Regions from separate parts of the Enterobacter sp. JBIWA008 genome, predicted to be linked through region 3. Evidence: predicted binding sites of a transcription regulator. Region 3 holds the regulator's gene; each other region holds the start of a gene.
What was found. The regulator LexA, encoded in region 3, represses DNA repair genes until DNA is damaged. The targets are predictions, from matches to a motif close to TNCTGTATGTACATACAGNA.

Region 1 (5,024 bases), 1.3 Mb from region 3:
GGCTGATTTTCTTCGGCTGGTGGCTGTGCATCATGCATATTTTTGCCGGTATTGCACAGTGCATCACGATTATTGGCATTCCGGTGGGGATCGCGAACTTTAAGATCGCCGCCATCGCCCTTTGGCCCGTCGGTCGCAGGGTTGTTCCGGTAGAAGTGGCCCAGGCGGCGCGTGAAGCAAACGCTCGTCGTCGTTTTCAGTAAATAAGGACCGGCCGCGTTTATGCTAAGCCCACTGCTTCGCCGTTATACCTGGAACAGCACCTGGCTTTACAACGTCAGGATATTTATCGCGCTTTGCGGTACGGTTGCCCTGCCCTGGTGGTTGAATGATGTCAAGCTCACCATTCCGCTCACGCTGGGGGTGGTGGCCGGGGCGCTGGCGGACCTGGACGATCGTCTGGCCGGGCGTTTACGTAACCTGGTCATTACGCTTGTCTGCTTTTTCATTGCGTCAGCGTCAGTTGAGCTGCTTTTCCCGTGGCCCTGGCTGTTTACCCTGGGTCTTACGCTCTCAACCAGCGGGTTTATTTTGCTGGGCGGCCTTGGACAGCGCTATGCCACCATCGCTTTTGGTGCATTGCTGATCGCCATCTACACCATGCTGGGCGTTTCCCTGTACGACCAGTGGTATCAGCAGCCAGTTTTGCTGTCGCTGGGCGCCATCTGGTATAACCTGCTGACGCTAACCGGCCATCTGATCTTCCCGGTTCGCCCTCTGCAGGATAACCTGGCCCGCAGCTTTGAGCAGTTAGCCCACTATCTGGAACTGAAATCCCGGCTGTTTGACCCGGATATCGAGGAAGAAAGCCAGGCTCCGCTCTACGATCTGGCGCTGGCAAATGGCCAACTGGTCGCCACCCTTAACCAGACAAAAGCCTCTCTGCTTACCCGTCTGCGCGGCGATCGCGGTCAACGCGGAACCCGAAGGACCTTACACTACTATTTTGCCGCCCAGGATATTCATGAACGCGCCAGCTCCTCGCACGTTCAGTATGCTGCCCTGCGCGAGAAGTTCCGCTACAGCGACGTAATGTTCCGCTTCCAGCGCCTGCTGTCCATGCAGTCTCAGGCGTGCCAGCAGCTCTCGCGCTCCATTCTGCTGCGCACGCCCTATCAGCATGACCCCCGCTTTGAACGCGTATTCAGCCATCTTGATGCGGCGATCGACCGCGTTCAGGCTAGCGGAACGTCTCCGGAAAACATCAAAGCGCTGGGCTTTCTGCTGAACAACCTGCGGGCGATTGACGCGCAGCTGGCCACAATTGAGTCCGAACAGGCGATGGCACTGCCGGGCAGTGAGGTGGAAAATCAGCTTGCTGATGACAGCGTGCACAGCGTTAGCGATATGTGGCTACGGCTGAGCCGCAACTTTACCCCGGAGTCGGCGCTGTTTCGCCACGCGGTGAGAATGTCGCTGGTGCTGTGCGTGGGTTATGCCTTTATCCAGATAACCGGGCTGCATCATGGCTACTGGATCCTGCTGACCAGCCTGTTCGTCTGCCAGCCGAACTATAACGCCACCCGACACCGTCTTGCGCTGCGTATTATCGGCACGCTGGTTGGCGTCGCAATCGGCCTTCCGGTGCTCTATTTTGTGCCCTCCGTTGAAGGTCAATTGATTCTGATCGTGATCACAGGTGTGTTGTTCTTTGCATTTCGCAACGTGCAGTATGCCCACGCCACCATGTTCATCACGCTGCTGGTGCTGCTCTGCTTTAACCTGCTGGGTGAAGGGTTTGAAGTCGCCCTGCCCCGCGTAATCGATACCCTGATTGGCTGCGCGATTGCCTGGGCCGCGGTCAGCTTCATCTGGCCGGACTGGCGTTTCCGCAATTTGCCGCGCGTGGTAGACAGGGCGATGAACGCCAACTGTCGATACCTTGACGCTATCCTTGAACAGTACCATCAAGGGCGCGATAACCGCCTGGCTTACCGGATAGCACGTCGAGACGCGCACAACAGTGATGCAGAACTGGCCTCCGTTGTCTCTAACATGTCAACGGAGCCTCGCGCCACGGCAGAGATCCGTGAAACCGCGTTCCGCCTGCTTTGCCTGAACCATACGTTCACCAGCTATATTTCGACGCTGGGTGCCCACCGTGAGAAACTCACCAACCCGGGTATTCTCAACCTGCTTGATGACGCCGTCTGTTATGTCGATGACGCACTTCATCACCGACCGGCCGATGAGCCCCGCGTTCAACAGGCGCTGGATGAACTGGCTCAACGCATTGCGCATCTTGACCCAGGAAACGACAGCAAAGCGCCGCTGGTTCTTCAGCAGATAGGCCTGCTTATCGCTCTGCTGCCTGAAATTTGCCGGCTGCAACAGCAAATCGCTACCTGGAGGAGTGATTCTCCTGTGGCTCAGGCAGCGCATTAAACCACTCCGTCAGCTCCCGGCGAATGTCTGCCGGGAGTGCCGCCTCATGCAGCCCCACGATAGCCCCTTCCAGCGCAAAGAGAACTTTAATACTGAGCGCTTTGTTTTTTGCCCGCATCTTTAGCCAGCTCGCTCTGGCACCAAGCTCCCGCAGCGTTTCCTCATTGGTGATGCCAGCTTCAAAGAGCAAGACCTCAAGCTGAAAGGTCAGGTTTGGCAGATCCTTTAGGCGGTTTCGCTGATGGCGCTGATAGCGCTCTTTTCTTGCCGCACTGAGCGCAAACGAGGAGAGCTGAAGCAACCGCTCTCTGTCCTGCCATAATCCGTCATCCACACGATAATAGTTGAGCAGCACAGGACGGCCTCGCTTCATCAACGTCAAAAAAGAAGAGGCATTTTTCGCACAGTATTTCGCACTCTCCTCACAGGCACGGAGATAAAGTTCACCATCAGAAACCATGGCAAAAACCGCATCATCTACCGCGAGGGTGTAGCCTCCAAACAGTGCGCGATGATGAATATCGCCCAGCGGTGAAAGGTATTCCTGAGATTTATAAATCCGTTCATAAGATATCTTTTTCATGATATTTCCCTTCAAAATCATAAAGTAACAACTAAATTTCTTACTAGCGGATCCGTTAGCAGGAAAATAGGCAACTTATCGCCGTTGAGCAAGATGATTTTTCGAGGGGCATCAAGATTGAATGAATTTTGCGAGTCGCTTTCCGAAAATGAGGTTGATCTTTATGCATACAGGGGTTACTGTATATCCATACAGTAACTACAGGGCTGGAATGAATATGCACACTTCAGGCTATGCAAATCGCTCAACCTCTCTCTCTTCTACCGCAGGCAATGTCGCGCAGAATTCCGTCGAGCGTGTTTCCACGGGGCTTATCAGTGAAGTGGTTTATCGTGAAGACCAGCCCCTGTTGACACAACTTCTGCTGTTGCCATTATTACAACAGCTTGGCCAGCAATCGCGCTGGCAGCTTTGGCTCACACCTCAGCAAAAACTGAGCCGCGAGTGGGTTCAGTCCGCTGGCCTTCCGCTGACCAAGGTCATGCAGATTAATCAACTCTCGCCTTGCGATACCGTTGAGTCGATGATCCGCGCTTTACGCACAGGGAATTACAGCGTGGTGATTGGATGGTTACCGGAAGAATTGACGGAAGAGGAACATTTCCGTCTGACCGAAGCTGCCGAAGAAGGGAATGCGATCGGGTTCATTATGCGTCCGGTTCGATCGGATTCTTACCGCAGAGGACAACTTTCTGGGCTAAAAATTCACTCAAATTTGTATCATTGAGTGAAATTGAGATTTTTCCTGGAATTTTTTTTGACCACAAGATGGCATTAAAGTTCCCGACCTGAAAATTGCGGCAAGGCTTGTCTGGTGCGGTTCTCCTTAATTTTATTGCACAAAATTCGCTCGAAAAATGTTAAATAATCGGTATACGGAACTTTTTTTTTCATATGCCTGACGGACTTCACACTTGTAAGTTTTCAGCTACGTTGTAGACTTTACATCGCCAGGGGTGCTCGGCCTAAGCCGAAGATATCGGTAGATTTATATTTGACCACGCCCCCCGGTGAAGGATTTAACCGTGATTCTCTCTTGAGACTTTCATGGCGAATTTTGGATGATAACGAGGCGCAAAAAATGAAAAAGACAGCTATCGCGATTGCAGTGGCACTGGCTGGCTTCGCTACCGTAGCGCAGGCCGCTCCGAAAGATAATACCTGGTATGCAGGTGGTAAACTGGGCTGGTCTCAGTTCCACGACACTGGCTGGTACAACAGCAGCCTGAACAATGATGGCCCAACTCACGAGAGCCAGCTTGGTGCAGGTGCGTTCGGTGGCTATCAGGTTAACCCGTATGTTGGTTTTGAAATGGGTTACGACTGGTTAGGTCGTATGCCATACAAAGGCGACACCGTAAACGGCGCTTTCAAAGCACAGGGCGTTCAGCTGACCGCTAAACTGGGTTACCCAGTAACTGACGATCTGGACGTGTACACCCGTCTGGGCGGCATGGTATGGCGCGCTGACTCCAGCAACAGCATCGCTGGCGACGACCATGACACCGGTGTTTCCCCAGTATTCGCTGGTGGCGTTGAGTGGGCTATGACCCGTGACATCGCTACCCGTCTGGAATACCAGTGGGTTAACAACATCGGCGACGGCAACACCGTTGGTGTTCGTCCAGACAACGGCATGCTGAGCGTAGGTGTTTCCTACCGCTTCGGCCAGCAGGAAGACGCAGCACCAGTTGTTGCTCCAGCGCCGGCTCCAGCTCCAGAAGTACAGACTAAGCACTTCACTCTGAAGTCTGACGTTCTGTTTAACTTCAACAAAGCTACTCTGAAACCAGAAGGCCAGCAGGCACTGGATCAGCTGTACACCCAGCTGAGCAACCTGGATCCTAAAGACGGTTCTGTAGTGGTTCTGGGCTTCACTGACCGTATCGGTTCTGACGCTTACAACCAGAAACTGTCTGAGAAACGTGCTCAGTCTGTTGTTGATTACCTGATCTCTAAAGGTATCCCAGCTAACAAGATCTCCCCACGTGGTATGGGCGAAGCTAACCCAGTTACTGGCAACACCTGTGACAACGTGAAAGCTCGCGCTGCACTG
Region 2 (5,024 bases), 1.7 Mb from region 3:
TAGCCGTGCGCAGCGGAGCCGCGTGCGTGGACGATGCGTTCCGGTATCCGCTCATGGTCAAAATGGGTGATTTTTTCCCGCAGGATAAAGTCTTCCAGCAGGGTTGGCCCGCGCGCGCCTGCGCGAAGGGAGTTCTGATCGTCAGCAATGCGCACGCCCTGGTTGGTAGTCAGCGCAAAACCTTCGCCGCCTTTGCGGTGCGGCTCAAGCGATTTCAGCTTCTTGTTTCCCGTGTCCGGCGATTTCATGCTTCCCGGTGCGGTAGGCTGTTCACCCGGTGCGGAGTGGCCAGGGGAGGGGCGGTGAGAGCCGTCAGCAGGGGCGAGAGAGTCCATACCCGGTTGAGATTCTTCAGTGCCATGAATCGGTGATTGATGTGTTTTATCTTTATTCGACATTGCACGCTTCTCCTTTATCCAGTGCTAAAAACCTTATTAAGGATAGAACAATGTCGCGAGATGGCTCGCGAACTAAGAGTTTTCACATGCCGTCATTGACGAAAGGAGCTTTCTCGCCCTCTTGGGGCGCGACGGAAGGCAGCAGGATCGGCTATCATAGAATTTTCCTGCTTCAAGAATTTGCTTTAGTGAACCAGTCGCTTATGAAACCTCTTCGACAACAAAACCGCCAGGTTATTAGCTATGTGCCCCGCGTTGAGCCCGCGCCGCCTGACCATGCCCTGAAAGTGGAGGGGTTTCGCGATGTCTGGCAGCTGCGGGGAAAATACGTGGCCTTTGTGCTGATCGGCGAACATTTCCGCCGCTCGCCCACGTTTACCGTGCCGGAGTCAGCGCAACGGTGGGCGATGCAGATCCGCCAGGATGAAGAGGTTGAAGAATAACAGCCATAAAAAAACCGCCATCAGGCGGTTTTTTTATTTCTTACGTGATTAACGGTGCGCCAGCTCGGCATCGTCTTCACTTTCCAGAATCGCTTTATCGGTCTGCTTCAGCCACTGGCTGGTCAGCGTACCGGCGGTCATGGAGCCGCTCACGTTCAGCGCGGTACGACCCATGTCGATCAGTGGTTCAACGGAGATCAGCAGGGCAACCAGCGTCACGGGCAGACCCAGCGCAGGCAGCACAATCAGCGCGGCGAAGGTTGCGCCACCGCCAACACCCGCAACGCCTGCGGAGCTTACGGTAACAATCCCGACCAGCGTAGCAATCCATACCGGATCCAGCGGGTTGATGCCTACCGTCGGGGCGACCATCACTGCCAGCATCGCCGGATACAGACCCGCACAGCCGTTCTGACCAATGGTGGCACCAAAGGAGGCAGAGAAGCTTGCGATGGATTCAGGCACGCCCAGACGACGGGTTTGCGCTTCAACGTTCAGCGGAATAGACGCGGCGCTGGAACGGCTGGTGAAGGCAAAGGTCAGTACCGGCCAGACTTTACGGAAGTATTTCAGCGGGCTGACGCCGTTTACGCCCAGCAGGATGCCGTGCACAACGAACATAATGCCCAGGCCCAGATAAGAGGCGATAACGAAGCTGCCCAGCTTGATGATGTCCTGCAGGTTAGAGCCGGCAACCACTTTGGTCATCAGCGCCAGCACGCCGTAAGGGGTGAGCTGCATGACCAGACGAACCAGCTTCATCACCCAGCTTTGCAGGGTATCAATCGCGGTCAGCACGCGTTCGCCTTTTGGCGCGTCGTCTTTCAGCAGCTTCAGCGCCGCTACGCCCAGGAACGCGGCAAAAATAACCACGCTGATGATGGAGGTTGGGCTCGCCCCGGTCAGGTCAGCAAACGGGTTCTTCGGAATGAAGGAGAGCACCATCTGCGGCACGGTCAGGTCAGCCACTTTACCAACGTAGTTGGTTTGAATTGCGGTAAGACGCGCCGTTTCAGCGGTACCCTGAACCAGACCTTCTGCAGTCAGGCCAAAGAGGTTGGTGACCAGCACACCCACCAGCGCGGCAATCAGCGTGGTGAACAGCAGCGTACCAATGGTCAGGAAACTGATTTTTCCCAGCTGGGTCGCGTTATGCAGGCGGGCCACGGCGCTCAGAATAGAGGCGAACACCAGCGGCATAACGATCATCTGCAGCAGCTGAACATAGCCGTTACCGACGATGTTGAACCACTGAATAGAGTCTTTCAGGACTGGATTGTCGGAGCCATAAATTGCCTGTAATGCCAGACCAAATACGACACCCATGGCCAGACCGACCAGCACTTTTTTCGCCAGGCTCCACTGTTTGTGGCGCGCCTGCGCGAGAAGCAATAGCAATACAACGAACACAACGACGTTCGCGATGAGTGGAAAATTCATCCCCGTTCTCCTGATTTATTATTGGGTCGGTTTTTACCGATCCTGTTGGCGGAAGGTTAGCAGAAGTGTGATGTAGCGCTTATATCCAAATGGAATGGTTTATGACAAATGGGATAATTTTGTCGGTTTACTGTTCAATCTGGTGATGAATAAAGCGATTGAACTGAAATTGCAGCGAATTAATCATCTGTGAAGACCAGCGGACTGCACTGTTTTCGGGCAAAGTTTGCGGCATCCAGACGGCGTAAGCAAACAGCGCCATGCACAATACCCGCTCAAGCTGGTTACCTTTCTGCGGTGCCAGGATTGGGAAACGGAAACGCCAGCGGCAGGGCCAAAGCAGCGGCACGCCTGCGGGCGTCAGCATATCGGCAAGGATATGGCTTAAATAGCCCAGCACCATCCCCTGGATGGCATCGGCGGGGACTATCCAGCTTTCAGGCACCTTTAAATAGAAAAGCGTCAGCAGGCCAAACACGGCCAGCAGGCTGTGCGTAAACCCCCGATGCCCGAACGCGCGGGCGATGGGTTTCGACACCCATTTCAGACGTTGTCCAAGGAAGGATTTCGGGTGATCAATATCGGGAAGCAGACAGGTCAATACGGCGGAAGGGACAATATGCCACCAGTCCCCCTGTGCCAGCACGGGGGTGAGTTCAGCGTTTTTGGCAAATACCGCGCACGCAATAGAAAAAAGCAGGTGGCCTTCCGCCGTCATGATAAAACCCACGAAACTGTCAATTCATACAGTATAGGGTTTTTATACAGTAGGCGGAAGAGGTGACGGTGTAACTGTTTGTCACAAACCGCAGGAGGGCGTTAACCGCCCTGCAGATGATGTGCCGTGAGTTCTGCCAGTGAGTTAAGCTTCACGTCGGCAAGAGCAAACCGGGGATCGTGACGGCCTTCTTCAGCGGGCACCACAATGGAGCGCATCCGCGCAGCCTTCGACGCCACCATACCGTTAACGGAATCTTCCAGCGCAACGCAGTTGAGGGGATCCTGGCCCAGCTTTGCGGCACAGTCCAGATAGACCTGCGGGTGCGGCTTGCTATAAGGCAATTTTTCAGCGGACGCCAGCGCGTCGAAACTGTCGCGCAGCTCAAACATCGTGAGCACTTTTTCCAGCATATGCAGCGGTGAAGCCGAGGCCAGGCCAACCTTCAGCCCCTGGGCTTTACACAGCGCGACGGCCTCACGCACGCCGGGCAGCAGCGGCCTGCTCTCTTCCACCAGAGAAATGGCGCGGCTGATAATGCGTGAGGTCACCTCATTGCGATCGGGGCCAATCCACGGCTGTTGGGCAAACCACAGATCAACCACCATATCGATGCGCAGGCCCAGCGTATCGGGAAGTTCATTACGGCGACTGATATCCACACCCAGGCTGGCCATAACGTCCAGTTCGGCGCGATCCCACAGCGGTTCGGAATCGATCAGTAATCCATCCATGTCAAAAATTGCGGCAAGAATTCGGCGCGGTGTCGACATCACAACATCTCCTTATCCAGGGTGTTCAACAGACGATACGTGCTAAGCACAATCTGCAATTTAGCATATTGCTTTTAAAGAGCGGGCGAAATTGATGACCAGAAGGTAGACTTAGGCACAAATAACGCGTCTTTATGAAGAGGAACTGATGACGTATCAACAGGCTGGACGCATTGCGATCTTAAAACGTATTGCTGGCTGGGTGATTTTTATTCCTGCCGTCATTTCTACGCTGATTTCTGTACTCAAATTTATGTACGACCACAGCGAAAAACAGCCGGGTATCAATGCGGTAATGCTTGATTTTGCTCATGTCATGATTGAAATGATGCGTTTTAATACGCCATTTTTGAATGTCTTCTGGTTTAACTCACCCACTCCGGATTTTCATCAACAGCTGAATATCGGCTTTTGGGTGATATACGCCCTGATCTTCGTCGCGCTGGCATTGCAGGCCTCTGGCGCGAGAATGAGTCGCCAGACGCGCTTTTTACGCGAAGGCGTGGAAGATCAGTTGATTCTGGAGCAGGCCAAAGGCCCGGAAGGAATGAGTCGGGAGCAGATTGAATCCCGCATTGTTGTGCCGCGTCACACCATTTTCCTGCAAATTTTCCCGCTCTATATCCTTCCCGTAATCATCATTGTGGCGGGATATTTCTTCTTCTCGCTGCTCGGTTTTCTGTAAGCGATAAGGGTGGCGGCAAGGCCACCCGTTCGCGTCTCAGGCGGCAAGCATGCGCTCGAGTGCCCTCTGCGCGTTAACCAGGTGTTCTCCGCCAAAAAGAATGGCTCTGTTCAACAGCGTATAAAGCTGATACACCGGCTGGCGGTCAAGGAAACCGGGCGGCAGGGGGGAAACAGACTGGTATCCGTCGTATATTTGCGGCGGCTGCTCAGGATGAAGCGGCAGCATGGCAAGATCGCACTCTCTGTCACCCCAGTAGCAGGCCGGGTCGAAGATGTAGGGGCCATTTGGACCCAGGGCACAGTTATTGGACCACAAATCGCCGTGAAGCAAAGACGCCTGAGGCTGGTGGGATGCCAGACGCTGTTGAACGTGCTCGACGATGGCGTCAATATTGCCAAATTCCAGCCCTTTCTCGGCGGCCAGCTCAAGCTGCCAGCCAATGCGCTGCTCGGCAAAAAATGTCGACCAGCGACGCTGCCAGGCATTAGGCTGTGGCGTGGTGGAGAGATCGTTGTCAAAATCGAGACCAAACTGCGGCTGGTCGCTCCATTGATGCAGGCGCGC
Region 3 (5,024 bases):
CCTTCAGCGTCTCTTCCGGCTCGGCATCGCCCGTATCACTGATGTAGCCTTCGTCGCGCAGCGTCAGAACCAGAGTGCTGAAGACCGCTTTGTCGAAGAATTCAGGAGCGTTAATGCCGTGCAGAACGGACAGACGCTGTGCCAGCGTCCGGCTCTCTTTCTCCAGCGTACCGCGGTTGATAGACGGATTCGCACTCAGCAGCCAGAACGTAATGGCGTAGCGCTGCAGCGTTTCGCGCGCACCGGCGGCCAGCAGCTGCAGGGTGCGGGAGCGTGACGGATTGATGTGCAGCTCGTCATTCGTGACGGTGATTAGCCCTTGACGACGTAGTTCTTCCGTCAGTTTGTCCAGTTCACCCGCCAGCTCATCCTTGCTCCAGCGTAGGAACAGCTCCGCTTTCAGCATCGGGTAGAGCGTATCAACGTGACGCAATAGCTCCTGACGCGAGATGCGGCGATGCTGGGTAATGATGGCCGCCATGAGCGACGGCAGCATCAGCATATGGGTGATGTTGTTGCGGTAGTACGTCATCAGCACTGCCTGCTCACGCGGCAGAATGATGATGTCGCCGATTGTGTCTTTTTCGACTTCAAACTTATTCATCTGCAGCGCGTGATCGATAAGCTCACTGGCGGTTGCTGAAGGCACGGTTGAATCAACCGAATACGGCACGTTGCGCATCATATCCAGATAGCAATCCAGCTGTTCCGTCAGTTGCTCACGGGTCAGTGAGCGCTGGCGCGAAGCGAGAAGTGCCGTACAGCACAAGTTCATGGCATTAGCCGCACCGGCGTTGTTAATGCGCACCATTAGTTCGGACGCAATGCCGTTGACCGTTGGCGTCAGCCAGGCCGGACGAATCGCTTCGATAGGATCGATGGATTCGCGCCACTCGGGAACGTGATGGTTCAGATATGTCATCAGCGGCATCGGCTCGCCGAAGTTCACATAGCCCTGGCCGAGATTGCGTAGCTTGCTCAAGCCGCGCAGCATCTGCGGCAGGCTCTCTTTCTCTTTGGTCGCACCGCGCAGCTCTTTGGCGTACGTGCCCACTTCCATCACGTGCTCATAGCCAATGTAGATTGGCACTAGCGTGATGGGACGGGTTCCTCCGCGCAGCATCGCCTGGATGGTCATCGACAGCGTGCCGGTCTTCGGATCGAGCAGACGTCCGGTACGGGAACGACCGCCCTCCACGAAGTACTCCACGGAATAGCCGCGGCTGAACAGCTCGCCCAGATACTCGCGGAACACGGTGGAGTAGAGCTTGTTGCCCTTGAAGGTACGACGGATAAAGAAGGCGCCCAGGCGGCGGAAAATCGGACCTGCTGGCCAGAAATTCAGGTTGATACCGGCAGCAATATGCGGCGGTACCAGCCCCTGGTGATAGAGCACGTAGGAAAGAAGCAGGTAGTCCATGTGGCTGCGGTGGCAGGGGACATAGACAATCTCATGGCCATCATGCGCCAGCTGGCGTACACGCTCGGCGTTATGAACGTTGATGCCCTGATACAGGCGGTTCCAGGTAAAGCCGAGAATACGATCGGACAGGCGAATCATCTCGTAAGAGAAGTTCGCTGCAATCTCTTCCATCAGCGCAATGGCGTTCTGCTGGGCTTTCTCATGCGATATTTTCTTGCTGCGCGCTTCGTCTTCAACGGCGCGAGCAATCGCTTTGGAGGCCAACAGCTTGTTGAACAAATCCTGACGCGCCGGGAGACGCGGCCCTACGGCAGCCAGGCGCTGACGGGCAAAGTGCATACGCGCCACGCGCGCCAGTTTTTGCGCGATGATCTTGTCGGTGCCGTGCTCGTCCGCCATTCGACGCAGCGAAACGGAAGGGGAGAAACGCACAAAGCTGTCGCGTCCCAGCCAGGAGACCGCGAAGAACTTCTGAATGCCGTTAAGCATGCGCAGTGGTGGGTTCTCTTCACCTTTTTCACGGCCCGGACGACGACCAAACATCACCGATACCGGCACCATCTGCACATCCAGATCGGGGTTGCTGCGATGCAGGTCGAGATAGTCATGGAACAGCTTGATGGACTCTTCTTTTGGCGTGTAGTAGGTAAACACGCGCGGTCCACCGTGAATGAACACGTAGCGCGGCAGCAGCGTACCGTCAACTTCAAGCGGTTCAAGCGGGTCCGGTAAGTCATGCGCCAGACACTGGGCGCGAAGCGTCAGTAAGTCTGCCTTCGAGTTATAAGGCAAAACGTACATAATAGGACGCGACGTATCGAGCCCCAACTCCAGCGCGGGTTCTGCTGGGATAGACTTGCTTTTTACCAGTATGCTTAATGGTAAATTAAGTAATTTGTAGTAAATTCGTGGCCAGCCGGACATAAACGATGTAAAGCCTCTGGTTAATAATGCAATTGCGGCGCAAGGATAACAGAAAGCGCGCAAAATTTCTGTTGTTACCCGTCATACTTCAGGCTGTAGCGAAACGCGCTACGGCTCCTGTTACTGACGCTCTTTTTTTAAAAAGGTTCTTTTAATGGCCAATAATACCACTGGGTTAACGCGTATCATCAAAGCCGCCGGCTATTCATGGAAAGGTTTCCGTGCTGCGTGGATCAACGAAGCCGCTTTTCGCCAGGAGGGCGTCGCCGCTATCATCGCGGTGATCATTGCCTGTTTCCTTGATGTTGATGCTATTACTCGCGTGCTTCTTATCGGTTCCGTGCTTCTGGTGATGATAGTGGAAATTCTTAATAGCGCTATTGAAGCCGTTGTTGATCGCATCGGTTCCGATTTCCATGAGCTTTCTGGCCGCGCAAAAGACATGGGCTCTGCTGCTGTGTTGCTGGCGATTATCACTGCCGTTATTACCTGGGTCACGCTGCTTTGGTCACATTTCCGATGAGCCTCGAGGAATAATTAAGTCCCTGGTTTTTTGTGCAGTTTTTGATTCCAAAATCGCCTTTGACTGTATATACTCACAGCATAACTGTATATACACCCAGGGGGCGGAATGAAAGCGTTAACGACCAGGCAGCAAGAGGTGTTTGATCTCATCCGGGATCATATCGGCCAGACGGGTATGCCACCCACGCGTGCGGAAATCGCTCAGCGTCTGGGCTTCCGTTCTCCGAATGCTGCCGAAGAACACCTGAAAGCGCTGGCGCGTAAGGGCGTGATTGAGATTGTTTCAGGCGCGTCACGTGGTATCCGCCTGCTGGTGGAAGAAGAGACGGGTATTCCGCTGGTGGGGCGTGTTGCTGCCGGTGAGCCTTTGCTGGCGCAGCAGCATATTGAAGGCCACTACCAGGTCGATCCGGCCATGTTCAAACCGAGCGCTGATTTCCTGCTGCGCGTTAGCGGCATGTCGATGAAAGACATCGGTATTCTTGACGGCGATCTGCTTGCGGTGCACAAAACGCAGGATGTGCGTAACGGTCAGGTGGTTGTCGCGCGCATTGATGATGAAGTCACCGTCAAGCGTCTGAAAAAACAGGGGAACACAGTTCAGCTACTGCCTGAAAACAACGAGTTCTCCCCGATTGTGGTCGATCTCCGCGAACAGAACTTCTCTATCGAAGGACTGGCGGTTGGGGTGATTCGCAACGGTGAATGGCTGTAACCTCTTCCTGACAGGCTATGGCGCCGCTGTAGCCTGCTTCATTCCCCACTCCCGGTATTTTTCATGTCACTGCTGACGGCATCCGATAAGGCATTGTGGCGTCTTGCTCTGCCGATGATTTTTTCCAATATTACCGTGCCCTTGCTGGGTCTGGTCGATACTGCCGTTATTGGTCATCTTGATTCGCCGGTTTATCTCGGCGGCGTGGCGATTGGCGCAACGGCAACCAGCTTCCTGTTTATGCTGCTGCTCTTTTTGCGTATGAGCACCACCGGGCTCACGGCACAGGCTTATGGTGCAAAAGATCCGCTGCGTCTGGCGCGGGCTCTGGTCCAGCCGCTGATCCTTGCGCTTGGCGCGGGGGCGTTAATCGTTATATTACGTGCGCCCCTGATCGACTTTGCACTCCATGTTGTTGGCGGCAGCGAGGCGGTACTGGCCCAGGCTCGACGTTTCCTTGAAATCCGCTGGCTCAGCGCGCCCGCCTCGCTGGCTAACCTGGTTCTGCTGGGGTGGCTACTGGGCGTTCAGTACGCCCGTGCGCCAGTGATTTTGCTGGTGGTGGGCAACCTTCTCAACATTGTGCTGGATGTCTGGCTGGTAATGGGACTGCATATGAATGTGCAGGGCGCGGCGCTGGCGACGGCGATTGCCGAGTACGGAACCTTTATTATTGGTCTTTGGATGGTCTGGCGCGTGCTGGCGATGCGCGGCATCTCCCTGGCGCTGCTCAAAACCGCATGGCGCGGCAATATCCGTAAGCTGCTGGCACTTAATCGTGACATCATGCTGCGCTCGCTGCTGCTTCAGCTCTGCTTCGGCGCGCTGACGGTTTTCGGGGCTCGACTGGGGCCAGAAATCGTTGCGGTCAACGCGGTATTGATGACGCTGCTGACCTTTACCGCCTACGCGCTGGACGGTTTTGCCTATGCGGTAGAAGCGCATTCCGGGCAGGCGTACGGTGCGCGCGAAAGCGGGCAGCTTCGGGACGTCTGGCGGGCAGCCTGCCGTCAGTCGGGACTGGTGGCGCTGGCGTTCGGCCTGGTTTACGCCTGCTTTGGTGAGCAGATCGTTTCATTACTTACGTCTATCCCTGCGCTGCGCGAGCTGGCGAGTCACTATCTCATCTGGCAAGTCATCTTACCGGTAGTCGGCGTCTGGTGTTATCTGCTGGACGGCATGTTTATTGGTGCGACGCGCGGAGCGGAAATGCGCAACAGCATGGCGGTCGCGGCGGTAGGGTTTGGCCTGACGCTGCTGACGCTTCCCTGGCTTGGAAATCACGGTTTGTGGCTGGCCCTGGCCGTTTTCCTCTCGCTGCGAGGGATATCGCTGGCTTTTATCTGGCACCGCCACTGGCAAAACGATACCTGGTTCCCTTCACGTCACGATATATCGTGACGGTTAAAGATTCCGAATATGAAATCAACTGCCAAA

Region 1: sulA (SOS-induced cell division inhibitor SulA) is a predicted target of LexA. The motif match lies at 3,146-3,165, and genes of this name have one in related genera.
Region 2: KGP24_RS10085 (metal-dependent hydrolase) is a predicted target of LexA. The motif match lies at 3,014-3,033, and genes of this name have one in related genera.

What each region holds. Positions count from the first base shown of each region.
Region 1 is NZ_CP074149.1:1,679,016-1,684,039, reverse strand. It holds gene KGP24_RS08075 (YccF domain-containing protein) at 1-203, shown strand, start outside; gene yccS (YccS family putative transporter) at 223-2,385, shown strand; gene KGP24_RS08065 (TfoX/Sxy family DNA transformation protein) at 2,342-2,968, opposite strand; gene sulA (SOS-induced cell division inhibitor SulA) at 3,186-3,695, shown strand; gene ompA (porin OmpA) at 4,050-5,024, shown strand, end outside.
Region 2 is NZ_CP074149.1:2,066,741-2,071,764, forward strand. It holds gene katE (catalase HPII) at 1-398, opposite strand, end outside; gene cedA (cell division activator CedA) at 602-841, shown strand; gene KGP24_RS10080 (L-cystine transporter) at 890-2,281, opposite strand; gene KGP24_RS10085 (metal-dependent hydrolase) at 2,409-2,999, opposite strand; gene hxpB (hexitol phosphatase HxpB) at 3,101-3,772, opposite strand; gene KGP24_RS10095 (YniB family protein) at 3,921-4,457, shown strand; gene KGP24_RS10100 (fructosamine kinase family protein) at 4,494-5,024, opposite strand, start outside.
Region 3 is NZ_CP074149.1:357,455-362,478, forward strand. It holds gene plsB (glycerol-3-phosphate 1-O-acyltransferase PlsB) at 1-2,347, opposite strand, end outside; gene KGP24_RS01700 (diacylglycerol kinase) at 2,502-2,870, shown strand; gene lexA (transcriptional repressor LexA) at 2,979-3,587, shown strand; gene dinF (MATE family efflux transporter DinF) at 3,651-4,988, shown strand.